One region of the Clostridium mucosae genome, then DNA from elsewhere that is predicted to be linked to it. Evidence: riboswitches for the same ligand, from Rfam matches in the RefSeq annotation. Region 1 holds a riboswitch; each other region holds the start of a gene.
The links. A riboswitch is a leader RNA that binds a small molecule or an ion and turns the genes downstream of it on or off. The one in region 1 is predicted to bind lysine.

Region 1 (8,463 bases):
AGACATACATTGTGGGCGGCAGTATTAGCCGATATAACTGCAATAATAACTGCAGTTTTTCTAGTAAGTAGACTTTTATTATAAATAGAAAAAGGTGTACAGAATAATTAATAACTTTTAAATAATACGTAATAATTTTGTAACTAGTTAATAAGCAAAATATTCTATAATAAATTATATAAATAAAGGAGGGAAGTGTTTAAGAGATGGAGTGGAATGACAGATTATTTTTGTCAGATGAAGAAATAAAAATTTTAGCTATATTTTTAGCGTATGGAGTAGGATTAGGAGTATTAGTTGGTCTATTTGTTGGAAACATACAACTTTGCTTTGCTTTAGGGGGAGTTATATCTATTTTGATTTCACTTATAAAAATTTTTATAGGAAGAGTTAAGAAATCAAATAAGATTCATATATAAATACATTCATATATAAATACAATGAAAAAAATAAACATTACGAATAATATGTATTTTCTTTTAAATAAGCTATATAATTATTAATTATATAGCTTATTTAATTTTCATATAGGGGCAGGTGATGTTATGGCTTCAGAAAAGTTTTATATTATTAGTAGTAAAGTGTTGCCGGAAGTTTTTAAAAAGGTTTTAGACGTTAAAGAAAGTCTTTTTACGGGAAAGGCAAAAGATATAAGTGAAGCTGTAAAACAAACAGGAATAAGCAGAAGTACATTTTATAAATATAAGGATTATGTTTTTCCTATGTCAGAGGGGATAAATAGTAAAAAGATAACCTTAGTTGTACTACTATCTCACGAAACTGGAACTTTATCTAAGGTTTTAGATTGTATTGCTTTTAATAAGGGAAATATATTAACGATAAATCAAGATATACCTATAAATATGGCTGCAAATGTAACTATAACATTAGATATATCTAATATGAAAAAAGATTTAAAACACTTAGTTAATACTTTAAGAGCATTACCTAATGTTGTTAGTGTTAAGGTATTAGCTATGGAGTAAAAAAGAGGGAGTGAATTTATGAATAAGGAATTCTATAAGAATAATAGAGCTAAGGTGTTAGAATGTATTGAAGATAATTCTTTACTAATTTTATTTGCAGGAAATGCACCAAAGAAAACTGCTGATGAAAATTATCATTTTACGCCAAATAGAAATTTTTATTACTTAACTGGAGTTGATGAAGAAAATCATATTTTAGTTTTATCTAAGATTAATGGTAAGGTCAATGAATATTTATTTATAAAAGAAGTTGATCCTATTGCAGAAAAGTGGGAAGGAAAAACTATTAGAAAAGAAGAGGTTCCTGAAATTTGTGGAATAGAGGATATTAAATACCTTGGGGAGTTTGATAATTTTATAGAAAAATTAGTTCTTAATAAAAAAGAATTAAATATATATCTTGATCTAGAAAAAGGTAATGCGTCATATAAATATGCGAATGAAGTTAACAATAAATATTATAATATAAATATTAAGAATGCTTTTAAAATTATAGGGGATTTAAGACTTATTAAGACTGAGGAAGAAGTTAATACAATAAGAAAAGCAATAGAAATTACAATAGAAGGCGTAAAAGAGTTAATGAAAAATTCCAAGCCTGGTATTAAGGAATATGAACTAGAAGCATATTTTGATTTTATATGCAAGAAAAATGGAGTAAAAGATTTTGCTTTTAAAACTATTGCAGCAGCAGGTAAAAATGCTACAGTACTACATTATGTAACGAATGATTCAAAATTAAATGATGGAGACTTAATATTATTTGATTTAGGTGCTCAATATAAATACTATAATGGTGATATATCAAGAACCTTCCCTATTAATGGTAAATTTACTGAAAGGCAGAAAGAGGTTTATAATGCTGTTCTTAGAGTGAATGAAAAAGTTATTAAGGAAATGAAGCCAGGAGTTAAATTTCTTGATTTAAATAAAAAGGCAAAGGATTGGATTTCAGAAGAATGTATTTCTCTTGGATTAATGACAGAAAAAGATGATGTTTCAAAATTCTATTACCATAGTATAGGACATAGTTTAGGAATGGATACACATGATATAGAATTAGAAAATAGAGATGTTACATTTGAGCCTGGAATGATATATACTGTTGAGCCTGGAATATATATCGAGAATGAAGGAATTGGAATTAGAATAGAAGATGATGTTTTAATTACCGAAGAAGGAAATGAAGTATTAACAAAAGAAATGATTAAAACAGTAGAGGAAATAGAAGAATTTATGGCGGATAAATAAGATTATTAGAAATTAATATTTACGTTATAGTTGATTTGACAAGTTAATATCTGTATAATATAGGTATAAATTAAATGTGAATAACGACAAGGGTAGAGGAGCGATACTTAAGAGTACTATTAACGAGGTAAGCACAGTGATTTAATAGGAAAGGAATTATCGCCGAAGCGTATGATTGATGCTTTAAAATCATATGGCTGGGGTTGCATAAAATATATGTAACACTGTCACAAACTTGCTTTGTGGTGAGCTATCGCTTGAGGAATTTTACTTTTTCTATTATAGTTTAAAGTATATTTAGAGCCTTGAGTGAAAACTCAAGGCTCTTTTTAATTTCTGCCCTTTAATTATTTACAAAATTACATTAAGGGGGATTAAATATGAATAATAAAAAAAGTTTAAAAGTAGCATTATTGACTATTATGATGATATTACTATCAACATCAATAGTCTTTGCAGAAGAGGTAGATATAGCTACATCTAATGCAAATCATTATGGGTTATTAACTTTAATACCACCTGTTATTGCAATAGTATTAGCTTTTTTAACGAAGAATGTAATTATATCTTTATTTATTGGAACATTATCAGGAACTTTCTTAGTACAACTAGTGGACAATTCACTTTTTAATGCTATTATAAATTCGTTTTTGGATTTTGTATCTAGAGTTTTAAACTCATTAGCTGATCCTTGGAATGCTGGTATAATTCTTCAGGTATTAGTTATAGGAGGAGTTATACATTTAGTTGCTAAGATGGGGGGCGCTAAGGCTGTTGCAGAAGTACTAGCAAGAAAAGCTAAAACTGCCAAAAGCACTCAAGTAGTTACTCTTTTATTAGGATTAGCTGTGTTTTTTGATGACTATGCTAATTCATTAATAGTTGGACCTATCATGAAACCAGTATCAGATAAAATGAAGATATCAAGAGAAAGATTAGCATTTATTATAGATGCAACAGCAGCACCAATAGCTGGATTAGCCATTGTATCGACATGGATAGGATTAGAGGTTGGTTTAATAAATGATGCCTTTATTAATGGTATAGGTCAAGAAGTTGATGCTTTTGGGATTTTCTTACAAACTATACCTTATAGATTTTATAATATACTGATACTATTTTTTGTATTTATTACTTCAATATTATTAAAAGAGTTTGGACCTATGTATAAGGCAGAAATAGAAGCAAGGAGAAGGGGATTAAATTCTAAAGATGAAGAAGTTGCAGTAGAGTCCAATATGGATCATGCTGAACTTGAACCAAAAGAAGGGATAAAGCTAAGTATATGGAATGCCATAATTCCAATCGGTGTACTAGTTGTGACGGCATTACTTTGTTTCTATTTTAGTGGTTACTCTGCAATAATGGGGGGAGATGACGTTTCACTTCAACAAATAATTACTAATTCACCATTATCATTTAAAGCTATACAAGAAGCTTTTAGTGCATCAGATGCATCTGTTGCGTTATTCCAATCAGCATTAGTAGCAAGTATAGTATCTATAATAATGGGAGTAGCTAAAAAAATATTTACAATTTCAGAAGCTATAGATACATGGATAGACGGTATGAAACCTTTATTAATAACAGGAGTAATATTATTATTAGCGTGGTCACTTAGTTCTGTAATAAAAGATTTAGGAACAGCAAAATATCTTGTTTCATTACTTTCAGGATCATTACCTAATTTCTTATTACCAAGCCTTATATTTATACTAGGTGCAATTATTTCATTTGCAACAGGAACTGCTTATGGAACTATGGGAATATTGATGCCGCTTGCAATACCATTGTCATATTCGATGAATCCTGATATGAGTTATGTAATTGTTAGTACAAGTGCAGTATTAACAGGAGCTATTTTTGGTGATCATTGTTCACCGATATCAGATACTACTATTCTTTCATCAATGGGAGCTGGATGCAATCATATAGCACACGTAAATACTCAAATGTGGTATGCTTTATTTATAGCATCCATAACAATTATATTTGGATATATACCAGCAGGTTTTGGATTACAGTGGTATGTAGTTCTCCCGATATCAATAATAGCAGTGTTCTTAGGAGTACAAATATTAGGTAAGAAGGTTGAAGAAGTAAAGTAAAAAATGATAAATTAACTTGGAATAATAATTAACTAGTATTATAGTCTAGTTATATTAAAGATTTGAAATACCATATATAGTAAATGAAGCTCTACAAGATGTTTATTTGTAGAGCTTCATTCTAAGTTGGAAATATTTATTTAAGGTTTCCACCATGGAAATAAAGTCTGAATACTTCATTTCCTTTATGAGATATTGATTCAACTCCATTAAATAAGGATAAATCTCCATCCCACTTACATTCATAAATAAAATCTTCATCTTCAAAATATTTTGGGCCTCTGAATGGAGAATCTTCGGATACATTTTTTAAAGCTTTTTTTAAAAACTTGTTAAATCCAGATGGTGTTTCATTAACAAGAACTTGTCCTTTATAATTCATCCCCCAGCAAACCTTTTCACTAAGCCAAACTAATTCCTCGCCTATGAATTCCTTATCTCCAACATGACTATCAAGGTAATAATAATTATATTTTTTATAAGCGTAGTCTTTTGAGTTTGGTCTAGATGATTTTTCTTTCTTAGCTCCAGAAGCATAAGTGTTTTTCTTAGCTTCTACAATAAAATCTTTAAATTTAGATAAGTCTCCCATATAAGTCTCCCCCTTTTTATACAACAAATAAATTATATAAAAAAACTATAACTAAATCAACAATTTTTGTAAAAATATACTATATTTAGGGTGAAATGAATGTATAGATTATCATGAAATATATAGATATAATATTATTTATAAAAAATATATAAGATTATGAAAGGAGAAAATATGAATAATTTAGAAAAGCTTAGAGAATTTATGAAAAAAGAGAAAATAGATTATTATATTATTCCAAGTAGCGATTCACATCAAAGCGAATATGTTGCTGAGTATTTTAAGGGAAGAGAATTTATATCAGGATTTACAGGTTCAGCAGGAGTACTCTTGGTTGGGTTAAAAGAAGCATTTTTATGGACTGATGGTAGATATTTTATTCAGGCAGAAAGAGAGCTTGATGGAAGCGGAATTTTGCTTATGAAAATGAGAACTCCTGGATATCCAACTCTTGAAGAATGGATAAAGGAAAATATTAAATCTGAAAAAACTTTGGGGTTTGATGGAAGATTATTTTCAGTTAATCAATACAAAGTATTTTTAGACATTGCTAAAGAAAATAATTTTAGTATTAGCATGGAGTACGATTTATTAAAAGATATTTGGATAACAAGGCCTGAATTACCAAAAGGTAAAATATTTATACATGATGAAGTTTATTCTGGTAAATATGCTTCAGAAAAATTACAGCAAGTTAGAAAATATATGAAAGAAAAAGGTGCTAAAAATTATATAATATCTTCTTTAGATGATATAGCATGGCTTTGTAATATTAGAGGAAATGATGTTAAATTTAATCCCGTAGCACTTTCTTATGTTCTTATAAATGAAAGTCATGCAAACTTATATATAAATAATGATAAGGTAGATAATTATACAAGAGAGAAGCTGAAAAATGAAGGCTTTGAAATATATGAATATGATGAAATAGAAGAGCATGTGAAATTAATAAAGGGTACGACTATGTTGGATCTAAATAAAGTAAATGCTAAGATATATTCATGCTTAAGTGGTGATATAAAAGTGATAAATGAAATGAATATTACTACAAAATTAAAGGCTATAAAAAATGAAGTTGAAATAGCAAATACTGAAAAATCTCAAGTTAGAGATGGTATTGCTATGGTTAAATTTATAAAATGGTTAAATGATACTCTAGGAAAAGAAAAGGTAACAGAAATATCAGCAAGTAAAAAGTTAACTGAATTTAGATCTAAAGGAGAGAACTACAAGGGTGACAGCTTTGGAACTATAGCAGGTTATAAAGATCATGCAGCTATGATGCATTATTCAGCGACGGAAGTAACTGACTATGAGTTAAAAGAAGAAGGGCTGTTTCTTGTAGATTCTGGTGGGCAATATCTTGATGGAACAACAGATATAACTAGAACTTTTATTTTAGGAAATGTAACTGAAGAAGAAAAGAGAGATTTTACCCTTGTACTAAAAGGACATATAGCTTTATCAACAGCAAAATTCTTAAAAGGTACTACAGGAATGAATTTAGATATATTAGCTAGAAGGCCATTATGGAATTATGGAATAGATTATAAGTGTGGAACAGGTCATGGTGTTGGATACTTCTTGAATGTCCATGAGGGACCACAGGGAATAAGACCAGAAGGAAATTTAACAGTATTAGAACCAGGAATGATAATAACTAATGAGCCTGGTGTGTACAAGGAAGGTAAGCATGGAATAAGAATAGAAAATACTCTTTTAGTGGTAGAAGATATAAATTCTAAAGAGTTTGGAGAGTTCTATGGATTTAAGACGATATCATACTGTCCAATAGACTTAAATGGAGTAATTGTAGAAATGCTTACAAACGAAGAAAAGGATTGGTTAAATAACTATCATAAAACTGTATTTGAAAAGTTAAATCCATATCTGAATGATGAAGAAAAGGAATTCCTAAAAATTCAAACAAGAGAGATATAGTTATTAATGAAAAAGGTACAGTCTTATAAATCTATTTAATTTAAGATTTAATTTATTAAATTTCAAGTAAGCTTTAGTATCTTGAAAAAGTGAATTTTTTATTTTATGAAAGGGCGGTCGCGTTTCGCGACTCCCTCTATACTTGCATATTAACTTTTTATAAAGTGGATTACGAAACGAGAGCCTTTTTTAAACCGTTAATTTTACTTAATTAAAGATGTTTTTAAATTTAAATAGAAATTTTGGTGTATATTATATATGCGCAAAATGGAGGCTCGAATTAGAACTTCCATTTTTACTGGTTAATATCAAAATTTATTTTGCTACAACCAAGTTTTCTTATCATAAGAAGTTACTCCTTAGGTGGTAAGATAAACTTATTAACAAGTAAAGCTATTAGAATACCAAAAAGAGTTTCTATTATTCTATTAACTGCATAATAGAATGGGTCTGTGAAAGCGTGAATAGTAGTTACTCCAAGAAATGCAATGCATGATACATTAATTGCTCCAGGCTTTTTTAGTAAGTTACAAGAATAGATAACTACTATGATACCGATAGATATAGATATATAAATTAATATCTTACTTAAAGTCATGAATTCAATATTAAATTTGAAGTATCTACAAATAATTAAAAATAATAATCCTATAATTGCTCCAACTATTGTTCCAAGGCCTCTGTTTATTGCCATTTTAACTGAGTTTGCAACTGTATCTTGTACACAGATAACAGCAGTTAAACAAGCGAAGAAAGGCTCATTAGGAAATAGTAATAAGCACAGAAATACTGAAACTGCAGTTTTTATGGTTCTAAGTCCAACTTTAGGAATCATGAAATTCATATTATTTTCTCCTTAATCTTTTGTAAATATATTTATTTTATTTATTATTTACATTTTCTAATTTTTCATTTGTCTTTTGTTTTTTACTTTTTGGTGGATGAATATATTTGTTAATAATTAGAGCAATTATTATTCCAAATGCTGTTTCTACAGTTCTTCTAATGGAATACATTAATGGATCATCATATCTATGAGAAATAAGTATCCCAATCAATACAATAGAAGCAATAGAACACGCAGCAGGCTTTTTTATAATATTACAAATATAAATTATTAGTGATACACCTAAAGCAGTTATTACTGTTGCAAATGATGTTAAATTTAATTTGTTAATTGTGAAAAGTAATAAAACTCCTAATATACCACCAAGTAAAGTACCTATCAATCTATTAAGGCCAATTTTAACTGAATTTTCTACTGTATCTTGCATACAGATTACAGCTGCTATTGCGGCAAAAAGAGAATTTGGCCAAAATATAAGGCAAATTAAAACTGAAAGTCCTGTTTTAATATTTCTAGAACCTAGATGAGGTAATTCAAATTTTTCCATAGTATCAACTCCAATCCCAATCCCTTATACATATTATATCATATAGATTATACAAAATTAGCATGGAAATATAACTTGGGTTGATGGGATTATGTAAAAAAGTGTAAGTGTCTTTAGAGTAACAATTATATTTATAAGTATGTAGTTACTAAATATAAATAAATAGTAACCACATACTTATAAATATATAT
Region 2 (8,463 bases), on a different contig from region 1:
AAGAGTATCAAAAGAAGAAGGCGTTAAAATGGCTAAGAATGGTCAAATATCTGGAGTTGCAGTTGGAGTTTCAAAGAAAGGTGAAGAATATTTAAGAAGTCTTCCAGACCAAAGTGAAAATAATAATTTAAGTTCGCTACCAACTGTAGAGTAATTTAAAGTAAGATATAAAAATTTTTTATATCTTACTTTATTCTTATACAGTTAATAGATAAGAGTTTTTAATATTAAAAATGAATATTAGGTTACTTATTCACAAAGAGTTTACTTTTTTGCCAACATAGTTTTATTGAAAACAATATATTAATTATGTAGAATTAAATTGATTAAGGAAAGTAATTAATTATAGGGGAGAAAATAAATAAAATTATGGTTATTTTTTTTATTAATAGCATCAGTATTTGCATCATATAAATTAGCGGAAGAAAAAGGCCAAAATAAATTAATTTGGGCTATAATAACAGCATTAGTTGGACCATTTGTATTAGCTATTCAGTATTTGATGTCATACTATAAAAATAGTTATTCTACAAAATAGATAATTTAAATTATAAAAGCAATAGGTTAAATAAGAATGACAGTAGGAAGAAGTGTTTTATACAAATCTACCTACTGTCATTTTATTATAAAGCTATTTTCATTAAATAAAATTATAAAAATAGTATAATCTTTTACATTAGTATAAAAGATAGAAATATATAATATACGGTATTAAAAAGATTAAAGGAATATTTATTGTGTAAATAAACATTAACAAGTGGAAAAGTGTTAAAACTGTGGAAAGTTATCCACAAAATGTGGACAACTTGGAAAAACTGTTGAAAACTTTTTAAAAAGGTATTGACACAATATATATGGAAAGAATATACGTTTGTAACAATATGATGATTTTTGATGAAGAACACTAATATATGTAGGAGAATGTAACAGTTAATAATTTTATAATTTGGGTAACAAAATATAGTTATGCACAGTTTGTACAAAATGTGGATAAAAACTGAGGATAATGTTACAATAATACTATAAATATAGGAAAAATAAGAGCTTTAATAATTTTACCTGTGGACAACTTATGATTTTAGAAGTGCTGTGGATAAAATATATGAAAAAAAATGTTGAAATTACATTTGTGATTTTGTTTAAGGAGAAAAATATGAAATATAATAAGAATATATATGAAGCAATATTTAAAAGTAGGCCTAATAGGTTTAATGCAAATGTCATATTAAATGGAGAGGAAATAGTAGTTCATGTTCCAAATACAGGAAGATGCAGAGAAATCTTAAAAGAAGGAACAAAAGTATTTTTAAGAGAAGAATTAAATCCTAGTAGGAAAACAAAATATGATTTAATTGCAGCAATGAAAGGGGATATATTAATTAGTATAGATTCTCAGATACCTAATAAGGTTGTTGATGAGGCTTTAAATAATAAAAAGATTGATACTTTACATAAATATACTAAAATTAATAGAGAAAAAACCTTTGGTAAAAGTAGATTTGACTTTAAGTTATCCACAGAAGATGATAGTGAAGTATATTATTTAGAAGTGAAAGGAGTAACCTTAGAGGATAACGGACATTGTAGATTTCCAGATGCTCCTACAGAGAGAGGTGCAAGGCATATATCAGAGCTAATAGAAGCAAAAAAACAAGGATTTGGAGCAGGAATTTTATTTTTAATTCAATTAGATAATGTTAATACTTTTTCGCCTAACGATATAACTGATTTGGAATTTGGAAATGCATTAAGATTAGCAAAAGAAAATAATGTTGATATAATGGCATATAACTGTAAGGTTGAAAAAGATGGAATTGAAATATATAAAAAAGTTGATATAATATTATAATTACTATATAAGATATAAGATATAAGATATAAGTTTAAAGAAAGATTATATATTTAACTCAAATATATAAATAATAGATTATATATTTGAGTTGTTATTTAGAAAAATAGTTATTTAGTTAAATAAGAGGTGTATTATGAAGTACAAATTTTGTCCTTTATGCGGTAGAGGATTAGAAGAAAAGTATAGTTGGGATGAAGGCGGTGTACCGTATTGTTCTCATGACGATGTGATGTTTTTTGATACTCCAAAGCCATGTATAATGGTGGCAATAATTAAGAATGATGAAATATTATTATTGAAGCAAAGTTATATATACAAAAATTCTAAGGTATTGTTAACGGGATATGTAGATAATAATGAAACAGCAGAAGAAGCAGTTTATAGGGAAGTAAAAGAAGAGGCTGGAATTGATATAAATAATATTACATATATGGGTTCTGATTATGTAAAAGATAAGGAAATTTTAATGATAACATTCATGGCAGATTTTGTTTCAGGTGAAATTAATAAATCCGATGAAGTAGAAGGTATGGGTTGGAGTAAGCTAGCAGATGCATTAGAGGAAATGAAAGAGGATATAATTGGTACAAGGGTTGTAAAAAAGGTCTTGGAGATAAGAGAAGCTAAAAGTATATAAATGATTATATAAATAGTAGAGCCTTTGGAATAGCTGTAGAAGGAAATTAAAGCAAATCGAGGCGTTTAAAAAACAGTAAATAGATTTATGTATAAATCTATTTACTGTTTTTTAATTACATAATGCTTAATAATCAGATTCATATATTTTAACAGATAAAGTTCTATCATTATAATTTATTTCAGCCTTATTTATCATAATTCCAACTAAAGAAAGCTCTCCATATAATTCACATTCTCCATCTAAGCTATAATACAGAAAAGTTTCTTTTTTATATTTTGAATAAATATAAACATTTTTCAAAATTATTATTTATGTTAAAAATTAAAATAAATATATTGATAAAAATGAATTAATCTAATAAAATTATTTAGTTATATGTATCTTAATATATATTTGAGGTAGTATAATATAATTATAGCTTAAAAAAATTAGAGTTAAATATAAAATAGGAGGAGTTTGGTATGGATGGGAAGAAAATTAAACAAGTACCAGAGATAAAAGGATTATTAAGAAGTCATGTTATAGAAGTACCTTCTTGTATAAGAGATTGTAGTGGAATAAAAATATTTGGAAAAAGAATAAAGTCATTATTATTTACTACAGATGTTGCCATAATAAGAAATACCAATGCTGATGCTATAATAGCAGTATATCCCTTTACTCCTCAACCACTTATAACACAAGCCTTAGTTATGGCAGCAGATGTACCTGTATTTTGTGGCGTAGGTGGCGGAATAACTCAAGGGAAAAGAGTAGTTAATTTGGCTTTAGATGCAGAATTTAAAGGTGCAATGGGAGTAGTTGTAAATGCTCCTACAGCAAATGAAATTATAGAAAAAATACGAGAAACTATAGATATTCCTGTAATTGTAACTGTAGTTTCTGAATGTGAAAATGTTGCTGAAAGGATTGGATCTGGGGCAACAATATTAAATGTTTCTGGAGGTAAGAATACACCTAACATTGTGAGGAAAATAAGAGAGCAATTTCCTACATTCCCGATAATTGCAACTGGTGGACCGACAGAAGAAACTATAATGAGAACTATAGAGGCTGGGGCAAATGCAATAACATATACTCCACCACCATCTGGCGATGTGATGGGAAGCCTAATGGATAAATATAGAGATCAAAATTAAAATTAATAATTTATAAATTCATAAAGTTGTAGAATAATATAACAAAAGATGTATAATAATATATATGGCTAATTATCAGGGTAGAGGTGCTGTTATTAATAGTATTTATAATGAGCTTTGCAAAGTGATGATTTATAAAGAAAGGATTAATAGCCGAAGAAATAGATTATTGCAAGAATCTATTTTTGGTTGTACATATAACATGTGTGCAACTGTCACGAAAGTGGAGAGCTACAGGCAATAATTATAAATTATTAATTTTATTATTATATGCTAAATATTTTATAGCTTTAATTTCACTTAAGGAAATCTGCCACTATGGATAACCATAGTGGTTTTATTTTATAATTAATGAAAGTATATTTGGAGGAGATTATATGAGATTATTTGGGGCAAGCAAAATAGAAGAAAATGATTTAGTAATTGGGGGCGTAAAGGCAAGGGATTTAGTAAAAGATTATGGAACACCGTTGTATGTAATGGATGAACAACTTTTAATAGATAATTGTAGGGATTATATAAAATATTTTAAGGTTAATTCTGAGAATAATAGAGTAGCTTTTGCAGGAAAATCATTTTTGACATTAGAAATGTGCAGGCTTATAGATCAAGAAGGGCTTTATTTAGACGTTGTTTCTGGGGGTGAACTATATACAGCATATAGGGCTAACTTTCCTATGGAGAAGATATATTTTCATGGGAACAATAAGACTTTAGAAGAAATAGAGCTTGGAATTAAATTGGGAGTAGGAAGGTTTATAGTAGATAATCTATGGGAAATGGCAAAGATAAATGAAATATCCGAAAGGTATAATAAGATTCAAAAGATTTATTTAAGACTTACACCAGGAATAGAAGCTCATACTCATGACTATATTAAAACTGGACAGATAGATTCAAAGTTTGGATTTGCACCAGTAGGTAATATAATAATGGATGCTGTAAAGAAAGCTTTAGAATTACAAAATATAGAATTAGTAGGGCTTCATTGTCATATAGGATCACAAATTTTTGAGACTGAGCCATTTGGTGATGCATCAGAAGTGATGATAAATTTTATAAATACTATAAGACAAGAAACAGGTTATATGATTGAAGAATTAGATTTAGGTGGAGGATTTGGAATTTATTATTCAGAAGGCGATAAGCCAAAAGAAACAAAAGAATATTGTGATACTATATTAAATAGAGTTAATGAAGTGTGCAGTAAATTATCACTTAAAAAACCTATTTTGACAATAGAACCAGGAAGATCAATTGTAGCTAATGCAGGAACAACTTTATATAATATAGGATCAATTAAGGAAATACCAGGAGTAAGGAAATATTTAGCCGTAGATGGTGGCATGACAGATAATATAAGACCTGCTTTATATGAAGCAAAATATGAGGCTATAGTAGCTAATAAAGCAAGTGAAAGTATGGAGGATAAAGTTACGGTAGCTGGTAAGTGTTGTGAATCTGGAGATATTTTATTACAAGATATAAACCTTCAAGAAGCAGAAAGTGGAGATATACTTGCAGTTCTATCAACTGGAGCATATGGATTTTCTATGGCTAGTGGATATAATAAAAATTTAAGACCAGCAGTTGTATTTGTAAGAAATGGTGAAGCAAAAGTTGTATGTAAAAGACAAAATTATGAAGAATTATTAATTAATGAAGTATAATATTAGTATAAATAATAGGGTAAATGAAAATCATTTACCCTATTTTTAATAATATATATTCTATTTAAATTTTCAACAAATATGATATACTAGAATATAAGCTAAAAAAGAGAGGTGAGTAATAACAGGAGCATTATGGAGAAAAAGGAATATATAGTTGATAGAATTGAGAGCGATTATGTTGTGTTAGAGATAGAATATGATAATTTAATTAATGTCAAAAAAAGTGATATAATAGGAAGTGTAAAAGAAGGGGATATTTTAATTAAAAAAGATAACTTCTATTTTATAGATGAAAAAGCTACTAAATTAAGACGTGAAAGTATTAATACTATGATGAAAGGATTATGGGAAGAATGAGTGAGAGTAATAATATAAATGAAGGAATTGATATAGAAGAAGGTAAGAAAGATAGTGATTCTAAAAAAAATTTTATTAGTGAATGGGGAATTCCAATAGTTTCAGCTATAATATTAGCCTTTCTTATAAATAAATTTCTATTATTTAAAGTTTTAATTCCATCAGAATCAATGGTACCTACATTGAATGTTGGAGATAGACTTTTTGTTACACGAGTATATAATTTAGAAAAGCTTAAACGAGGGGATATTATAGTATTCAACTCAGAAGAGCTTCAAGAGTCATTAATAAAAAGGTTAATAGGATTACCAGGAGATAAAATAAAAATAGAAAATGGTAAGGTATTTGTAAATGGAGAAGAGTTACAAGAAGATTATATAGGTGCTGAAGACAATTTTAATGGAGAGTATGAAGTACCCGAAGGAAAATACTTCTTCTTAGGAGATAACAGACTTTGGTCAAAAGACTCTAGGTACTGGATTAATCCATATATTGATGGAGAAGATATAAGTGGCAAAGCTCAAATAAAAGTGTATCCTTTTGATCAAATTGGTAAAATAAAATAGATATACAAGGAAAGGAAGAGCAATGGAAAATAAGAATACAGAAGAAAATAATAACAATAATAAAAAGCAGCATACATTATTCTATGCAGTAATGGCATTTCTGTTTTTATACGCATTCACTTCGACTAAAAATCTTATGACAACTCGAGAAATAAGTTATAATGAATTTTTAAATATGGTAGAAAATAAGCAAGTAGAAAGTGTTGTAATTTCATCTACAGAAATAAAAATACTGCCTAAAAGTGATGAAAATACTAAAGAAACAGGAAAATTATTATATACTGGCAATGTTGATGATCCTAATTTAATAAATATTTTAAATGAATCTGGAGTAGAGTTTAAAGGTGAGCCTGTACAAAATAATTTTATAGTAGACTTTATTCTAAATTGGATAGTAATGCCGATAATACTTTTCTTTATATTTAGATTTATAGCTGGAAGAATTGGTAGAAAAATGGGATCATCTCCTATGATGGGGATGGGAATGGGAAAAAGTAATGCAAAAATCTATAAAGAAAATGATATAAAAATAACTTTTGATGATGTGGCAGGGCAAGATGAAGCTAAAGAATCATTAAAAGAGATAATAGATTATTTAAATAATGCTAGTAAGTACACAGAAATAGGTGCTAAACTTCCTAAAGGAGCTCTTTTAGTTGGTCCTCCAGGAACGGGAAAGACATTATTAGCAAAAGCAGTAGCGGGCGAAGCAAATGTTCCATTCTTATCAATATCAGGATCAAACTTTGTAGAGATGTTTGCGGGAATGGGAGCAGCGAAAGTAAGGGATCTTTTCCAAGAAGCAGAAAAGAATGCTCCGTGTATCATATTTATAGATGAGGTAGATTCTATAGGTAAAAGTAGAGATTCTCAAATTCAAACAAATGATGAAAGAGAACAAACACTAAATCAATTATTAACGCAAATGGATGGATTTGATTCAACTAAAGCAATAGTTGTTTTAGCAGCTACAAATAGACCAGAAATATTAGATAAGGCGTTATTAAGACCAGGAAGATTTGATAGAAGAGTAATAGTAGATAGACCGGATTTAAAAGGAAGAATAGATATACTAAAAGTTCACTCTAAAGGAGTAAAACTTGGAGATGATGTAGACTTACAAGAAATTGCAAAAAGCACTCCTGGAGCAGTAGGAGCAGATCTTGCTAATATAGTAAATGAAGCAGCTTTAAGAGCTGTAAAGCATGGTAGAGAATTTGTAATGCAAGAAGATTTAAGAGAAGCTGTAGAAGTTATAATAGCAGGTAAAGAAAAGAAAGATAGAATTCTATCTCCTATGGAAAAGAGAGTAGTGGCATTCCATGAAGTAGGTCATGCGCTTGTTGCTGCATTATTAGAAAAAACAGATCCAGTTCATAAGATAACTATTGTTCCTAGAACGATGGGAGCATTAGGATACACAATGCAATTACCAGAAGAAGAAAAATACTTAGTGTCAAGAGATGAATTAACAAGTCAAATAATGGTTATGCTAGGTGGTAGATCTGCTGAAGAAGAAGTATTTAATTTAGTTTCAACAGGAGCTTCAAATGATATAGAGAGAGCTACACAAACTGCTAGAAGTATGGTTACTATTTATGGAATGACAGATAAATTTGATATGATGGCCTTAGAATCTGTTCAAAATAGATATCTAGATGGAAGAGCAGTAAGAGAATGTAGTGATGAAACTTCAACTTTAGTAGATGAAGAAATACTAAGAATAATAAAAACTTGTCATGAAAATACTAGAAAGTTATTAAAGGAAAATAGAGATTTACTTGATAAAATTTCAGAGTATCTATTAGAAAAAGAAACTATATTTGGTGACGAATTTATGGAATTTGTTTATGATAAGTATCCAGAATTAAGAGATAAGAAAAAGAAAAAAGTTGAAGATTCAAATGAAGTTATAGACGTAGAAGAGATTACAGAAGTTTAAAATAACGTAAAATGGATAAATTAATGAAAGGGTGTACAGGATTTGTTGTTACACTCTTTCTTAATAATATAAATTTAAAATCAAAGGGGGATCAGCTCTTGGATAAAATAGAATTATTAAAAGAAGAGGATAACTTAAAAAATACATTAAATATTCTTAGTGAAGAAACTTTAAAATATATAGAGAAGAGAAAAAGTATTTCAGAATATATACTTGATTATAGAAAAAAATATATCGAAGAATATAGAGATGATGAAGATAAGTTAATGGAGTATTTTGATCACGAAAGATATA
Region 3 (8,145 bases), on a different contig from region 1:
AAAACGAAAATCGGCAACATACAAATTATGAATGCTATCGATAAAGAAGAAAATAGTAAAAAATATACTTATACATTCTAGCAATATATAGTATTATCTAAAAGAGAGCATATTATACATAAAATTTATTCAGAAAGTCAATTAATATTAATTCGTGAGAAGGTAAGAAAAATACGTTAAATAGTATTTTAGAAATGAATGGGAATTGGTATAATTTAGGTAAAAGAAATCTAATTAAATATATAAAGTAGAAAATATTTCGGGAATAGCACTCGGTTTATACTGGGTGCTATTTTCGTATATTGAAGTCGTGAAACAATATTATAAGTATGCTAAAGATTATTTCAAGAAGTAGGAAATTTGGTTATAATTAAGTTGTAATATTTATTAACTAATTATAAAGCAATAATGATCTATATTGATTTAATATTACTCATACATAATTTCAACAATAAGTTAATATATAGACATCAATTATTAATAAGTATTACAGAAATATTAATATCTATAATTTTATCACGTAGCACTCGGCTTTTACTGGGGGCTATTTTCATGTAAACATAATGAAAAGCAACATACAATTAAGTATGTTGCCGAAGATAATGTTAAAAATAATAAAATGATCTAAAAGGTCTTTACATCAATTAGTATTCCATAAAAGTATTTTAATATACATAGAAAATCATCTAAGATTTTATAGTATTAATCTGAATAAGTCGGCATATTTATATTTGCCTACAATATGCCGACAATGTGCAAAATTAATAATCTATTCAAATAAATTAAGATAATTTAAAATATAGTATACTTTCTTTTAATATAAGGGTTTAACATATTAAAAAACTAAATTTATATTAAAATATTTTTAGATAAAGTTATAATTATACAAACTTCACATGTTGAATGTGTTGCGCTTATAGAGAAGAAATAGGTTAATATCAAATATTTTAAAAGGTTTTAACTAAATATTCAATTGTATTTTATGCTCCCCCAAACTAATGATTTGGGGGATTTTTATTATATAATTAAATGTTTATCTAAAATGTCACTATTGACATATGGTTAAAGTTTATATAGTATATATAATATGCGATTTATATGTCACTGTTGACATATTATTTATACCTAAATAATTGAGATAACTAAAGTTAATATTATATATAACTAAAGATTTTATTATAATCTGCTATAGAAAAATATAGGGATATAAGTATTTTGATTTATATAATATAAGTATTTAATTATTTATGTACATAGGAGATGATATCATGAATAAATTGTCTTATGGACTTCTAAGCTTATTATCAACTGAGCCAATGAGCGGATATGATTTAACACAAAAACTAAATAAGTTTTGGCGTTCTACTCATAGTGCTATATATCCAATACTTTCTAAATTGGAAGAGGAGGGGTATATTCAGTTAACATTAAAGAAACAAAGTGGAAAGCCTGATAAAAAGATATATAATCTTACAGTTAAGGGTAACGAACTTTTACATGATTGGTTTATATCTGAAACCAATGAAGAAGTTACTAGAGATGAAATGACTCTAAAATTATATTGTATAAAGTTTATGGATGAAGAGGCAGTAGAAAAGCTTCTTAATGAACTTGAGACAAAAGTTAATAAAAGAATAGAACAAAGTAAAGAATCCATAGAAAAAATAAAACTCAAATTCAAAGAGAATCCTGAAACAGCAAAATCATCATTATTTGGAGCTTATATTTTAACTCAAAGAAATTTAAATGTAGCTAAATTAAATCTTCAGTGGTGTGAATGGGTAAGGAATTTATATGAGAACAAGGAACTTAATTTTTTAGAGGAAGACTTTAATTTAGATAGGATGATGAACTAATGAAAGAAAGAGATTCAAAAGAAAAACCTGTTAATAAAGATATATATGGAAAAGAGTATAATAAAACATTACTTATAATTGCAATAATGATTGGATCATTTGTTACAATACTAAACCAGACATTATTGTCTACTGCATTACCTCAGATAATGAAGTATTTTAATATAAATGCAAGTACTGCACAGTGGCTGACAACTGCATTTATGCTTGTTAATGCTATAATGATACCTTTGACAGCATTGCTGCTAGAGAAAATATCAACTAGGAAGCTATTTATGTTTTCTATGGCGATGTTTGGGATTGGGACAGTTATATGCGCTATATCTCCAAATTTTACAATACTTCTTATTGGAAGAATAGTTCAAGCGGCTGGAGCAGGAATAATATCACCTTTGGCAAATACTGCTCTTCTTATGGTATTTCCTCCTGAAAAAAGGGGTTCAGCAATGGGGATGTATGGTCTTGTTATATGTTTTGCCCCAGCTATAGGTCCGACTTTATCTGGAATAATAATTGATATGTGGAACTGGCATTATTTATTTTATATTCTAATACCTTTAGTAGCATTAGATATAATTTTTACATCTTTTTTTATGAAGGATGTTATACCATTAAAAAATCCTAAGATAGATTTTCTTTCTATCCTTCTATCAACATTTGGATTTGGATTGGTACTTTATGGCTTTAGCAATGCAGGGAATAAAGGTTGGGGTGATATTACTGTTCTTACAACTATAATTGTAGGAATAATTATAAGTGCTTCATTTATATGGCGTCAGTTAGCTATGGAGCATCCGATGCTTGAAATGCGTGTTTTTAAATCAACTACATTTACCTTAACAACTGTAATAGGAAGTATTTTAAATATTGCATCAGTGGGAGCAAGTATTGTATTGCCGATTTTTCTGCAAAATATACTTGGAAAATCAGCTTTTACAAGTGGACTAACACTTTTACCAGGGGCACTCCTAATGGCGGTAACCATGCTTATATCTGGGCGTTTATTTGATAAGTATGGTGTAAAGAAATTAGCTATACCAGGCATTGTTTTACTTATTATTGCTTCTTTCCCATTTGCAAGGTTACATAGAGATACACATGTTATAATTATTGCTATGCTATATACAATTAGATGTATTGGAATCGCACTTGTTATAATGCCTATGCAAACAGCTGGAGTGAATGATTTATCAAATAAGCTATTAGCACATGCTTCTGCTGTGGTTAATATGGCAAAACAAGTGGCAGGATCTCTTGGAACTGCAGTACTCATAACTATAATGTCTAATGTTACTACTTCTAATGCACCAGATAATGCCCTTGCTACAACAAATGTAGCATTATATAAATCAGAGATGCTTGATGCCTCACTGAAGGGTGCTAATACTACATTTATTTTTGTTATAGCTATTACAGTAATTTCTTTAATTATGTCATTATTTATAAAGAATAAAAAGAAGAGTAGAACACTTACTAAAAAGGGTAATATAGATCAGGAATTAACAGTAGAACTCTAAGTTAAAAAACAGTTTAATTAATTTAATGTATAAAAGTATACTTAAAAAGCATCTCTAACGAGATGCTTTTTATAAATCATAATTTTTGAACATTTACAGCCATGGGACCTTTTTCATTTTCTTTAATATCAAAGATTACATTCTCGCCTTCATGTAAAGACTTTTCAGAACCTTTTTCTTTGATTTGAGAATGATGCACAAACACATCATCACCTTGATTGCATGATATAAAGCCATAACCTCTTTCGTAATCAAACCATTTAACTACTCCTGTTATTTCTGCCATGATTTTTCCTCCTTACTTGAGCTATCATTAAATAGTATTTGTCAAAATTTATATTTTAACACTTTGATAAATAAGGAATTTAAATATAGTATAGCTCGATTTGTAAGTATTGTCGTTGCATTTAAGTAAGGTTATGATAAACTTTTTTAATTATCTAGTAAATAGTTAATTTTATATAGATATTTTATTGACACAACTTTATTTTGAATATATAATTAAGCCAATCTAAAATATGAGGTGATTATATAAAATGTTAATTTAGTCTTATTCAATAAGTTAAAATCAATACAAATAAAATGGTGAGCATCTTCTGAATAAAAGGTGTGAGTTTTAGTGTTGTATAAAACTGCTAATTTAGTTTGGATGGGATTAAAAAGCATTATATTACCTTATATAAAGTACAGATTATACTTATAAGCTTGTATAACAATACTGTATTTAATATGATATTATGTGGTAATGGTATGCCCCTCCAAATTGATAGTTTGGAAGGGCTTTTTGTTTAATTTAAACATGAAGAGGTGATAAATATGACGATTACAAGTATACAAAATGATTGGAAGAAAAATTCAATACTTTTTCTAACAAGCCAAACTATATCTTTATTTGGTTCAATGCTTGTTCAATACGCTATTACTTGGTATATTACTTTAACAACACAATCAGGAGATATGATGACAATATCTATTATATGCGGATTTTTACCTTCCTTTTTTATTTCTCCATTTGCAGGAGTATGGGCTGATAGATACAATCGAAAAATGTTAATAGTTATATCAGATTCTTTGATAGCAATATCTACATTAATTTTAGCTATAATATTTCTTCTAGGTTATGATGCTCCTTGGATGTTATTTTAGTTTTAGCTATAAGATCATTAGGAACAGGAGTTCAAACACCGGCAGTTGGATCCTTTATACCACAAATTGTACCAGAAAATAAGCTTAGTAAAATAAATGGAATAAATAGTAGTATACAATCATTAACAATGCTAATATGTCCTATGCTTAGTGGAGCATTATTGAGTATAGCTACAATTGAAACAATATTCTTTATAGATGTTATAACTGCAATGATAGCTGTTTTTACATTGTTAATTTTCCTTAAGGTGAAAGCTCATTCTAAAGCTTTGGAAGCGCAGCATAATAGCTATTTTGATGATATGAAAGCAGGTGTTAAATACATTAAGAACCATAGCTATGTAAAAAAGTTCTTCTTATTTTGTACTATTTTCTTTATTTTAGCAGCACCAATTTCTTTTTTAACGCCATTACAAGTAACTCGTAGTTTTGGAAATGATATTTGGAGACTAACAGCTATAGAAATTACATTCTCAGTAGGAATGATGGTTGGTGGCATAATTATGGCATCTTGGGGAGGATTCAAGAATAGAGTATATACTATGATTTTATCCACTGGTATTATAGGACTTGGTACATTTCTTTTAGGTGTTATTCCAATATTTTGGCTATATTTAGCTATTATGGCTATTGTGGGAGTGGCTATGCCTATTTTTAATACGCCATCAACAGTTTTATTACAAGAAAAGGTAGAACCGGATTTTCAAGGAAGAGTTTTTGGAGTATTTGGAATGATTTCAAGTATTATGATGCCAGCTGGTATGATTATATTTGGGCCTTTAGCAGATGTTATAAAAATAGAATGCTTACTTATAATCACAGGAATATTCTTGTTTGTTCAAAGTGTTTTTATGTTTAAAGATACTGTGTTAATAGAAGCTGGAGAAAGATTAAATTAAACAATTTAATTAGATAACAATAATATATTTATAAGAAAGTTAAGTTGTTTAAAAGTAAAAAATGCTCTATAGAATAGACTGTAGAAAAGTCTGTTCTGTAGAGTATTATTTTTTATCAAAACAATAGTAGGCTTAATAGTAGGCTTTGGCGAGAACGCCTATTAAAGTGTAGTGGGATTTTATGCCTCATTAAAAAAAATATGATTTTGCATAAAAATCAGAGGAAACTGTAGAATTATAACTAGTCCTCTGGAGATAGAGATTTTGTATCGTGTCATTTATAGTAATTTTTATAATATTTAGAAAAATTGCGAAGTATATATTGACAGCTAAAACAAAAAGGTATAGACTATAAATAATTTAATAAATGCCTCACTTTTATATGTGAGGTAGAGGCGCAAAATTTAACAGTCTTTAGTGGAGCTTGAGAATGCTATGAAACTATGGAGAAGGAAATTTTGCCGAAGCTTGTAATATTTCTCGATATTGCTTGCTGGGTCTGCAGTTAAGAACTGCAGGACTGTCTTAATAAACGTCCCGGTTTATTAAGTTGTGCTATCTCAAATGGGAAAGATGAGGATTAGGTTATCTGTAAGATTAAACCTGAGCTTTGCTCAGTTATTTTTTTATAGAATCTTATCTGAATATTTAAGATAGCACCAACCCAAGAATTTAGGGTTGGTTTTTTTATTATAAAAAAAAGGAGAGGATTTACTATGAAGAAAAAACTATCATTATTAATTTCACTATCATTAGTAGCAATGCTAATACTAACAGGTTGTGGCTCAGGAAAGTCAGAAAAAAATGAAAATGTATTTAGGGTAGGTATGGAGGCTGGATATCCACCATTTAACTGGACACAAATGGATGATTCAAATGGAGCAGTGAAAATAGAAGGAAGTTCAGAGTATGCAGGTGGATATGATGTTGAAATTGCAAAGAAAATAGCAGAAGGATTAGGTAAAGAGTTAGTAATTGTTAAAACTGAATGGGACGGGCTAGTACCTGCATTAACTTCAGGGAAAATAGATGCAATAATAGCAGGTATGTCTCCTACAGCAGAACGTAGAGAAACTATTGATTTTTCAAATAATTATTATCAATCACAATTAGTTCTAGTTGTTAAGAATGGTGGGCAGTATGAAAATGCTAAAACTTTAGCAGATTTTAATGGAGCAAAGGTTACAGCTCAATTAAATACATTCCATTATTCAGTAATAGATCAAATTAAAGGTGTAAAAAAACAAGAAGCTATGGATAATTTTCCAGCTATGAGAGTGGCTCTTGAATCAGGTGTTATTGATGCATATGTATCTGAAAAGCCAGAGGCTGTAAGTGCTCAATCAGCAAATAGAAACTTTAAAATGATTGAACTTCAAGATGGTTTTGTCACTAATCCAGAGGATACACAAACAGCAGTAGGTATCAAAAAGAACAGTGATTTAACACAAAAAGTAAATGAAATTTTATCAGGAATATCAGAAGAAGAGCAAGTAAATATAATGGGGGATGCTGTTAAAAATCAACCAGCAGCTCAATAAATTTTATAGAATGGGTTATTATATTTTATAACCCATCCTAAACTTATAACTTGCTTTTATTTTAGGAGGATTGAAATGAGTATTGAATGGATAATAAAAATACTTCAAGATAATTTACCAATGTTCTTACGAGGGGCAGGTATGACACTTTTAATTTCTATAATAGGAACCTTAATAGGAACTTTAATAGGTCTACTTGTTGGTGTTATAAGAACAATTCCTATTCCAGAGAGAGGTATAAAAAAAGTATTTCTTAAAATCATAAATATAATTCTTTCTATTTATATAGAATTCTTTAGAGGAACGCCTATGATTGTACAAGCTATGGTAATTTATTATGGGTCTGCACAATTTTTAGGAATAGATATAAATAAAATAGTAGCAGCATTATTTATAGTATCTATTAATACAGGTGCATATATGTCAGAAATAGTAAGAGGTGGTATAGTATCAATAGATAAGGGACAATTTGAAGCAGCTCAAGCTATTGGAATGACTCATTCTCAAACGATGATTAATGTAGTATTACCACAAGTAATTCGTAATATTTTACCAGCAACAGGAAATGAATTTGTAATTAATATAAAAGATACATCAGTTCTTAATGTAATTTCTGTTTCTGAGTTATTTTTCCAAACTAAATCAATTGCGGGAAATAATTTTAGATATTTTGAATCTTTCTTTGTTGCAGGTTTTATTTATTTCATAATGACTTATACAGTAACTAGAATATTAAGAGCAATAGAAAGAAAGTTAGATGGACCAGATAATTACATTATGGCAGGAAATCAAATGCAAGTAGAAAGACCTGAAGATATGTTACGTAAATCAAAAGGTAATGTAGTGGGATAATGGAGGAGACGTTATGGATAAAGTAATTGATATAAAACATTTGAATAAATCTTTTGGATCTCATGAAGTATTAAAGGATATTAATTTTTCAGTAGATAAGGGCGAAGTTGTTTGCTTAATAGGGTCTTCTGGATCAGGAAAGTCAACATTGTTGCGTTGCATAAACCTTTTAGAAAAACCAACTGCGGGTGAAATAATATATAATGGAGAAAATATTTTAGACGATAATCATAATATATATAAATATAGAACTAAATTAGGAATGGTTTTTCAGCAGTTTAACTTATTTAACAATCATAATGTATTGAGTAACTGTGTAGTTGGACAAATGAAG
Region 4 (8,463 bases), on a different contig from region 1:
TTATTTACAAAATAACATAAATTTGCATTTTTAATGAGAATTATTATTGACATTACAAATAAAAATAGTATAATAACATTACACCACACCCCTGGGGGGTGGTTATAGGAGGGATTAATATGAAAGAAGAAAAAGTTAAGATATCAGGTATGACATGTACTGCATGTGCAAGCAGAGTTGAAAGAGTAATAAATAAGCTTGAAGGAGTAGATAATGCAAGTGTAAATTTTGCTACCGAAACTTTGAGTGTTAAATATGACAATGAGAAAGTAAATAGCTCGGACATTGAAAAAGCTATAGAAAAAGCAGGCTATGGAGTTGAAAAAAATACTAAGAATTATAGTTTTAAGGTTGAAGGAATGACTTGTTCAGCTTGTGCAAATAGAGTTGAAAGGGTGACTAAAAAGGCAGATGGAGTTATAAACTCGTCAGTAAATTTTGCTACAGAAAAATTAAATATAACTTTTGATGAAAATAAAATATCTATTAATGATTTAAAAAATATCGTAGAAAAAGCAGGATATAAATTAATAGTAGAAGAAAAGAAAGAAAGTGAAGTAAATAAAATTCCAGCGCATAAAAAGCTTTGGTATAGATTTATTTTATCAATAGTATTTACGATACCTTTATTAATAATATCCATGGGTCATATGGTAGGAATGCATTTACCTAATATTATAGATCCTATGATGAATCCATTAAATTTTGCAATAATTCAACTTGTATTAACCTTACCAGTTATGATAGTAGGATATAAGTTTTATTTAATAGGATTTAAGAATTTATTTAAATTAAGTCCTAATATGGATTCATTAATAGCTATAGGGACATCAGCGGCAGTTATTTATGGTTTATTTGCTATATATAAAATAAATATTGGTGATCATGAATATGCAATGCATTTATATTTTGAATCAGCAGCAGTAATACTTGCATTAATAACTTTAGGCAAGTATTTAGAAGCTGTATCAAAGGGAAAAACTTCAGATGCTATTAAGAAACTCATGGGATTAGCTCCTAAGACTGCAAATATTATTAGAGATGGCAAAGAACTTACTATTCCTATTGAAGAGGTAAAAGTTTCAGATATTGTAATTGTAAAGCCAGGTGAAAAGTTGCCTGTTGATGGAGAAGTTATAGAAGGAAATACATCAATAGATGAATCTATGCTTACAGGAGAAAGTATTCCAGTTGAAAAGAGTGTAGGAAGTAAGGTAATTGGTGCAAGTATTAATAAAACAGGATTTATAAAATATAGAGCTACTAAAGTTGGAGATGATACAGCACTTGCTCAAATAATTAAATTAGTCGAAGATGCTCAAGGAACAAAAGCACCAATAGCAAAACTTGCTGATGTAATAGCAGCTTATTTTGTACCAACAGTAATAGGATTAGCTATTATAGCAGCCTTAGCTTGGTATATATCTGGTGAGTCAGCTGTATTTTCTCTAACTATATTTATAGCAGTTTTAGTTATAGCATGTCCTTGCGCTTTAGGATTAGCAACACCTACGGCAATTATGGTAGGAACAGGGAAAGGTGCTGAAAATGGAGTTCTTATAAAAGGTGGAGAAGCTCTAGAAACTGCATATAAAATAGAAACTATTGTTTTTGATAAAACTGGAACTATAACAGAAGGAAAGCCAAAGGTAACAAATATAATTAGCAAAGATATAAGTGAAACAAATATTTTAGCATTAGCAGCCAGTGCAGAAAAAGGTTCAGAGCATCCATTAGGAGAAGCTATAGTAAGAGCTGCAGAAGAAAAAAATATTATGTTGAAGAAGATTGAAGAATTTAAAGCTATACCAGGTCATGGGATAGAAGTAAAAATAGAAGGCAGTATTATTGCCTTAGGTAATAAGAAGCTAATGACAGAAAGAGGAATAGAATTAGGTGACTTACATGATAAATCTAATAAGTTAGCAGAAGAAGGAAAAACTCCTATGTTTTTAGCTATAGATAATCAAATAAAAGGAATTGTAGCAGTTGCAGATACAGTTAAAGAAAATAGTAAAAAAGCTATAGAAGCTATCCATAATATGGGGATAAAAGTAGCAATGATAACTGGTGATAATGAAAAAACAGCAAGAGCCATTGCAAAAGAAGTAGGAATAGACATTGTCTTAGCAGAAGTGTTACCTGAAGATAAGGCGAGTGAAGTTAAAAAATTACAAAGCGAAAATAAAAAAGTAGCAATGGTTGGAGATGGAATAAATGATGCTCCAGCATTAGTTCAAGCTGATGTAGGAATAGCAATAGGATCAGGAACAGATGTAGCTATAGAATCTGCAGATATTGTATTAATGAAGAGTGATCTAGTAGACGTTATAAAAGCAATTCAGTTGAGTAAAGTGACTATAAATAATATAAAACAAAATTTATTCTGGGCATTTGCATATAACGTGTTAGGAATACCAGTAGCAATGGGAGTACTTCATATTTTCGGAGGTCCATTATTAAATCCTATGATAGCAGCTGGTGCCATGAGCTTAAGTTCTGTATCAGTATTATTAAATGCATTAAGACTTAGAAAATTTAAAGCAAACATTTAGTTTGTGTCGAATGCCCTTGACATATGTTGAAATTTTGATAAAATTAAGATGTAAATTAAATATTTGTAGATAGAGGTTGCAATAATTAATAGTAATATTAATGAGGTAAGCACGATGATTTAATATGAAAGGAATTATTGCCGAAGTTTATAATTTTGCTTAAGGATTTTAAACTGGTTTTGTATAAAATATATGCAAAGCTGTCACAATAATTTGTGGAGAGCTATCTTTGTGTTTGTTTAAAGTTTGCAATAAATACGAGCCCAAAGAGAAATCTTTGGGCTTATTTTTTTAGGAGAAAAGTATGGAAAAGAAGCATATGAAAAAGGAAATTACTTTATTTATGGCTACTATGCTTGTGTGTGGAAATATGATAGGCTCAGGTGTATTTATGTTACCAGCAACATTAGCAGATGTATCTGGCCCACTAGCAACAATGATTGCTTGGATAATAACGACAATTGGATCAATATTGATAGCTATATCCTTTGCTAATTTAGGATCTAAATATCCATCTACAGGTGGAGCTTATCAATATACAAAAGAAGCTTTTGGAGAATTTGCAGGTTTTTTAAGTGCTTGGTTATATTGGAATGGTTCATGGATTGGTAATGCAGCTATAATAGTAGCATTAGCTAGTTATAGTGCAGCAATAATTCCGGCTCTTAACAATCCATTAGCTTCAATAATATATACTAGCTCAATATTATGGATATTTACAATTATAAATATAGTGGGTGTTAAGAAAGCTGGAAAGATACAGTCATTTGTAACAGTATTTAAAATTGTATTTTTTGGATTATTTGTAGTAGTAGCCTTTTTAAATTTTGATAGTGCTAATTTCTTACCATTGATGCCGGATGGGAAAGGTCTTGAATCAGTTCCTCTTGCTGCCACTTCTACTTTGTGGGCTTTTGTTGGATTAGAAAGTGCAACTGTAACTGCAGGTGAAATTAGTAATCCAGAAAAGAATGTAAGGAAAAGTACAATTTATGGAATGATAATTTCAGCAATAATATATATTTTAATAAGTGTAGCTAGTATGGGAGCAATGCCTAATGGAGAGCTATCTACAAGTTCTGCACCTCTTACTGATATATTAACTAAGATTTTAGGTTCTGCAATAGGAAAACCTCTAGCGATATCAGTAGTTATATGTATTTTAGGTACAACTATTGGTTGGTTATTATCAACTGCAAGAGTTGCCTATGCTGCAGGAGAAGATGGCGTATTTCCTAAGGGATTGGGGAAACTACATCCTAAATATTCAACACCTTCAAATGCTTTAATAATAGGCTCAGTACTTGTAAATATATTACTTATAATGAATTATCAAAAAAGTATGGTTTCAGCATTTACTTTTATAACTATACTTGCTACATTAGCATTTTTGCCAGTATATCTTTTAACTGCATGTGCAGAAATTATGCTTATGTTTAAAGGTGAAAAAGATATAACGTTAAAAATTTTCTTGAAGAAATCTTTTGTTCCTTTATTAGCATTTATATATACAATGTGGACTATATATGGTTCAGGAGCTGAAATAGTAATGTGGGGATTTATACTTATGTTACTTGGGGTTCCATTTTACATATACAATCATCATAAAAATAAAAAAACATTATAAACAAAACTAAAAATAGTAAAAATAAGCTTATTCTTATAAAAAATAAGGATAAGCTTTATTTTTATCTTCAAAAAATTTTGCTACTGTAAAAAAAATAATTATATGTTAGAATTAATAAGATATAAAAGTTTACATAAAGGTGATGGGAGGTAAATATGAGCAAAATAGATGAGATTTATAATGCTTTAAAAGAGTTAGAAGTAAAAAATAATCAAGGAGTAACAGCAAGTGAACTTAGTATTTTTATGAAGTTAGACAGGGCTAATGTAAGTAGATATTTAAATCAGCTTTATAAAGATGGAGTTCTTAACAAAATAGAAGGCCATCCAGTTAAGTACAGCTGCGTTACTAAAAATGAAGATAAAAAGTCAAAAGAAATTAAGAAAGCTTATAAAGAGATAAAGCGAAATACTCTTGATACATTAGTTGGGGCTAAATTAAGTTTACAAATGCCAATTCAACAAGCAAAAGCTGCAATATTATATCCTCCGAGAGGATTGCACACTTTAATTTTAGGTGAAACTGGTGTCGGTAAATCTATGTTTGCAGAAGCTATGTATAACTTTGCAATAGAGTCAAAGGTTATAGGAGAAGAAGCACCTTTTGTTAGATTCAATTGTGCAGATTATGCAGATAACCCACAACTAGTTATGGCTCAAATATTTGGAGTAAAGAAGGGTGCTTATACAGGTGCTGATTCTGATAGAGATGGCCTGCTAAAAAAGGCTCATGGTGGAATATTATTTTTAGATGAAATTCATAGGTTATCTCCACAAGGTCAGGAAATGTTATTTACATATATAGATAAAGGACATTTCAGAGTGCTAGGAGATACTGAAAAACTTGTTAATGTGGAAGCACAAATTATTGCAGCAACCACAGAAGATCCTCAATCATTCTTACTTAAAACTTTTAGCAGAAGAATACCAATGGTGATAACCTTGCCATCATTAAAGGAGAAGAATATAAAAGAAAGATATTATTTGCTTAGAGAGTTTATAGAAAATGAATCTCAAAGAGTTTCAAAGAGTATTTATTTTAATAAAAATGCATTAATATCATTTTTATTATATGATTGTCCTAATAATATAGGTCAATTAAAAAGTGATCTTCAACTTTCTTGTGCAAGAGCATTTTTAAAATATAAAGCTAAAAATAAGGACTATATATTAGTTGATCAGGAAGATTTACATCAGAGAGTAAAAATGGGCCTTATGAAGTTACAAGAGTATAGAGATGAAGTTGATGAGATATTAAACAATATGGGAGATGTTCTTAAATTTTCATATAGAGATAAAATTGCATTAATAGAAGATAGCCAAAACTTAGAAGAATTTAAAGAAAGAGCTATGTTTTATGACAGAATTGAACAAAAAATAGAAGAGTTAAAAAATGATGGAATAGAAGAAAAAGAAATTGATGAAATTTTAAATATAGATATAGAAAAATATTTTAGAAAATATATAAGAGACTTACCAGAAAAATTTAGAAAAGATGAAATATCAAAAGTTGTTGATGTTGAGATAGTAGATTTAGTAGAAGAAATTCTTTTATTTGCGTCTAAAAAGTTAAATAGAGACTATGATGAAAAAGTTTACTTTGGGTTAGCTCTGCATATTCAAGGAAGTTTAGAGAGAATAAGACAAGGAATAAAAATATTTCATCCTAAATTAAACTTTATTAGAGGGGAATATGCTAGGGAGTTTATTGTATCAATGGAAGTTGCTAGCATTATAGATAAAAAATTTAATATAGAAGTACCATTAGATGAAATAGGATATATAACAATGTTTTTAGCAACTAATCCATATGAACAAGATAAAGCAAAAGATGAAAGAGTAGCTGTGCTAGTCATAATGCATGGACATTCTACTGCTTCATCTATGGTAGAGGTTGCAAATTCTTTAATAGGTGAAGAATACGTGCAAGCTTTAGATATGCCTTTAAGTATGAAGGCTGAGGATATGTATAAGATTGCTATGGAAAAAGTAAAAGAAATTCACACTGGAAAGGGAGTTTTTCTTTTAGTAGATATGGGCTCTTTAACTAACTTTGGAGATATGATAAAAGATGAAACTGATATTAAAGTAAAAACTATTGATATGGTTACAACCTTGCTAGTTATAGAAGCAGGAAGAAAAGCATTAAATGGAAGAGGTTTAAAAGAGATATATGAATCTTGCCTTGAAATTAAGAGATATGGAATTCAAGGGGCTGCATCAAAAATAGATCAAAAGGAAAGTATAATAATTACTTCATGCTTTACTGGGGATGGTTCAGCACAAAGATTAAAAGAAATAATAGAAAACAATATAAATAGCAAAATTAATATTAAAATTCATGCTCTTAATATATTAGATAAAGATGATTTTTATAGCAATATAGAGTCACTAAGTCAAAAATATAATATACTTGCTATTGTTGGTGTTTTGAATACCTTTGTCCCTAATATACCATTTATATCAGCAGCAGATATTTTATCTGGAGAAGGGATAGATGATTTAGAAAAGCTTATATCACAAGAAGAAGAGTACTATAAGATAGTAGAGAGTATGGAGAAACAGATAAATAATATTGATTCATATAAGCTTATAAGAGATATAAGGAAAACTTTGATTAATATAGAAGAACATTTAAATATTAAACTAATACATGAAGTGAAGATAGGTATATTAATTCATATTTGTTTCTTAATAGATAAGCTAAATAAAGGCGGAAAAGAAACACCTTTCGTAATGTTAAATGAATTTAGGCATTCAAACAATAGAGAGTTTATACTTATAAAACAATGTTTAAAACTTCTTGAAGAGAACTACAGTGTAAATATTGGAGAAAATGAATTGGCTCATATAGTTAAAATGGTAGTTAATAATAAGACATCTGTGTAAAAACAAAGATGAATATATATTGTTATTGTTATGTGTGTAATCAATTGTTACACACTGAAGAATTTTGCTTGTAATTTTGGAAGTGAGTAAATATGCGGTTTCAAGATGGATAATATGTGAAATTTTTATTAGATTAAATTTGGCATTAAAATTGCTAATAGATATAGTGTAAGGATTTATATATATGAGGAGGTAATTTAAATGAAAAGAATATTACTTGTTTGTTCAGCAGGGATGTCAACATCTCTATTAGTTAGTAAGATGCAAGCAGCAGCTAAAGCTCAAGGAATCGATTGCACAATAAATGCTGTTGGTGAGGCAGAATTAAAGAAACATGAAAATGAAATAGATGTATTATTATTAGGACCACAAGTTAGATTTTTATTAAGCAAAATGAAAGCTAAATTCGAGCCAATAGGAGTTCCAGTAGAGGTAATCAATACAGTAGATTATGGAACAATGAATGGGGAAAAAGTTTTAAAACAAGCGCTATCAATGAGCAGTAAGTAGCAATAATCGTAAAAGGGGTGTAACCAATGGAAAAAATTATAATGGATCTAATAATCTTTAGTGGTGAAGCTAGAAGCTATGCAATGGAAGCAATGCAATTAGCGAAAAATGGACAAATAGATGAAGCAAGAGAATTACTAGAAAAATCAAAGGAAACTCTAGGTGATGCCCATGCAACACAAACTAGTTTAATTCAAGGAGAAGCAGCAGGAGATAGATGTGAAGTATCATTATTATTAGTACATGCACAAGATCACTTAATGACATCAATAGTTGTAAAAGATTTAGCAGAAGAAATTATAGATCTTCATGAAAAGTTAAATAAGGTGGAATGTAGAAATGAATAATTTAGGAATTTCAATATACCCTAGCAATGCCTCAGTTAACGAAATAAAAGATTATATAAGACTTGCTGCGAAATATGGTTTTAAGAGAATATTTACATGTTTAATATCTGCAAGTGATAAGAATATTGATGTTGTTTTAAATGAATTTAAAGATATATTAAGTGTAGCTAATGAAAATGATATGGAAGTTATTGCTGATATAGATCCAAATGTATTTAATAAATTAAAGGCATCTATATTTGATTTAAAAGTATTTAAAGAAATGGGATTATCAGGTATAAGGCTTGACATGGGGTTTAGTGGATATGAAGAATCTGTTATGACTTTTAATGAGTATGGGTTAAAAATAGAATTAAATATTAGTAATGGAACAAAATATGTTGACAACATACTTTCTTATAAAGCAAATTTAAATAATCTTTATGGTTGTCACAATTTCTATCCACATATTTATACAGGTTTATCTTATGAAAATTTTATAACTTCAAGTAAACAATTTAAAGAGTTAGGGATAAGAACTGCTGCCTTTGTGAATT

Region 2: it holds a riboswitch for lysine, as region 1 does, so the genes downstream of both, lysA (diaminopimelate decarboxylase) here and NSA50_RS08095 (Na+/H+ antiporter NhaC family protein) in region 1, are expected to answer to the same signal.
Region 3: it holds a riboswitch for lysine, as region 1 does, so the genes downstream of both, NSA50_RS19165 (transporter substrate-binding domain-containing protein) here and NSA50_RS08095 (Na+/H+ antiporter NhaC family protein) in region 1, are expected to answer to the same signal.
Region 4: it holds a riboswitch for lysine, as region 1 does, so the genes downstream of both, NSA50_RS03325 (APC family permease) here and NSA50_RS08095 (Na+/H+ antiporter NhaC family protein) in region 1, are expected to answer to the same signal.

Annotation. Positions count from the first base shown of each region.
Region 1 covers NZ_JANKAF010000005.1:106,101-114,563, forward strand. Annotated here, with positions in the region: gene NSA50_RS08075 (nucleoside recognition domain-containing protein) at 1-84, shown strand, start outside; gene NSA50_RS08080 (hypothetical protein) at 207-419, shown strand; gene NSA50_RS08085 (ACT domain-containing protein) at 546-986, shown strand; gene NSA50_RS08090 (aminopeptidase P family protein) at 1,005-2,237, shown strand; lysine riboswitch at 2,323-2,498, shown strand; gene NSA50_RS08095 (Na+/H+ antiporter NhaC family protein) at 2,618-4,345, shown strand; gene NSA50_RS08100 (DUF5680 domain-containing protein) at 4,482-4,937, opposite strand; gene NSA50_RS08105 (aminopeptidase P family protein) at 5,112-6,878, shown strand; gene NSA50_RS08110 (FUSC family protein) at 7,231-7,722, opposite strand; gene NSA50_RS08115 (FUSC family protein) at 7,760-8,272, opposite strand.
Region 2 covers NZ_JANKAF010000022.1:17,363-25,825, reverse strand. Annotated here, with positions in the region: gene NSA50_RS17325 (DUF3892 domain-containing protein) at 1-154, shown strand, start outside; gene sfsA (DNA/RNA nuclease SfsA) at 1,154-1,849, shown strand; gene NSA50_RS17315 (NAD(+) diphosphatase) at 1,986-2,489, shown strand; gene NSA50_RS17310 (hypothetical protein) at 2,616-2,792, opposite strand; gene NSA50_RS17305 (beta/alpha barrel domain-containing protein) at 2,954-3,631, shown strand; lysine riboswitch at 3,705-3,873, shown strand; gene lysA (diaminopimelate decarboxylase) at 4,009-5,301, shown strand; gene NSA50_RS17295 (DUF3006 domain-containing protein) at 5,437-5,661, shown strand; gene lepB (signal peptidase I) at 5,658-6,227, shown strand; gene ftsH (ATP-dependent zinc metalloprotease FtsH) at 6,250-8,169, shown strand; gene NSA50_RS17280 (HelD family protein) at 8,268-8,463, shown strand, end outside.
Region 3 covers NZ_JANKAF010000038.1:552-8,696, reverse strand. Annotated here, with positions in the region: gene NSA50_RS19185 (PadR family transcriptional regulator) at 1,269-1,856, shown strand; gene NSA50_RS19180 (DHA2 family efflux MFS transporter permease subunit) at 1,856-3,373, shown strand; gene NSA50_RS19175 (cold-shock protein) at 3,450-3,659, opposite strand; partial or broken gene NSA50_RS19170 (MFS transporter) at 4,190-5,418, shown strand; lysine riboswitch at 5,801-5,984, shown strand; gene NSA50_RS19165 (transporter substrate-binding domain-containing protein) at 6,135-6,959, shown strand; gene NSA50_RS19160 (amino acid ABC transporter permease) at 7,035-7,811, shown strand; gene NSA50_RS19155 (amino acid ABC transporter ATP-binding protein) at 7,825-8,145, shown strand, end outside.
Region 4 covers NZ_JANKAF010000002.1:3,534-11,996, reverse strand. Annotated here, with positions in the region: gene NSA50_RS03330 (heavy metal translocating P-type ATPase) at 120-2,555, shown strand; lysine riboswitch at 2,618-2,789, shown strand; gene NSA50_RS03325 (APC family permease) at 2,860-4,182, shown strand; gene NSA50_RS03320 (sigma 54-interacting transcriptional regulator) at 4,338-7,070, shown strand; gene NSA50_RS03315 (PTS sugar transporter subunit IIB) at 7,272-7,580, shown strand; gene NSA50_RS03310 (PTS lactose/cellobiose transporter subunit IIA) at 7,607-7,927, shown strand; gene NSA50_RS03305 (DUF871 domain-containing protein) at 7,920-8,463, shown strand, end outside.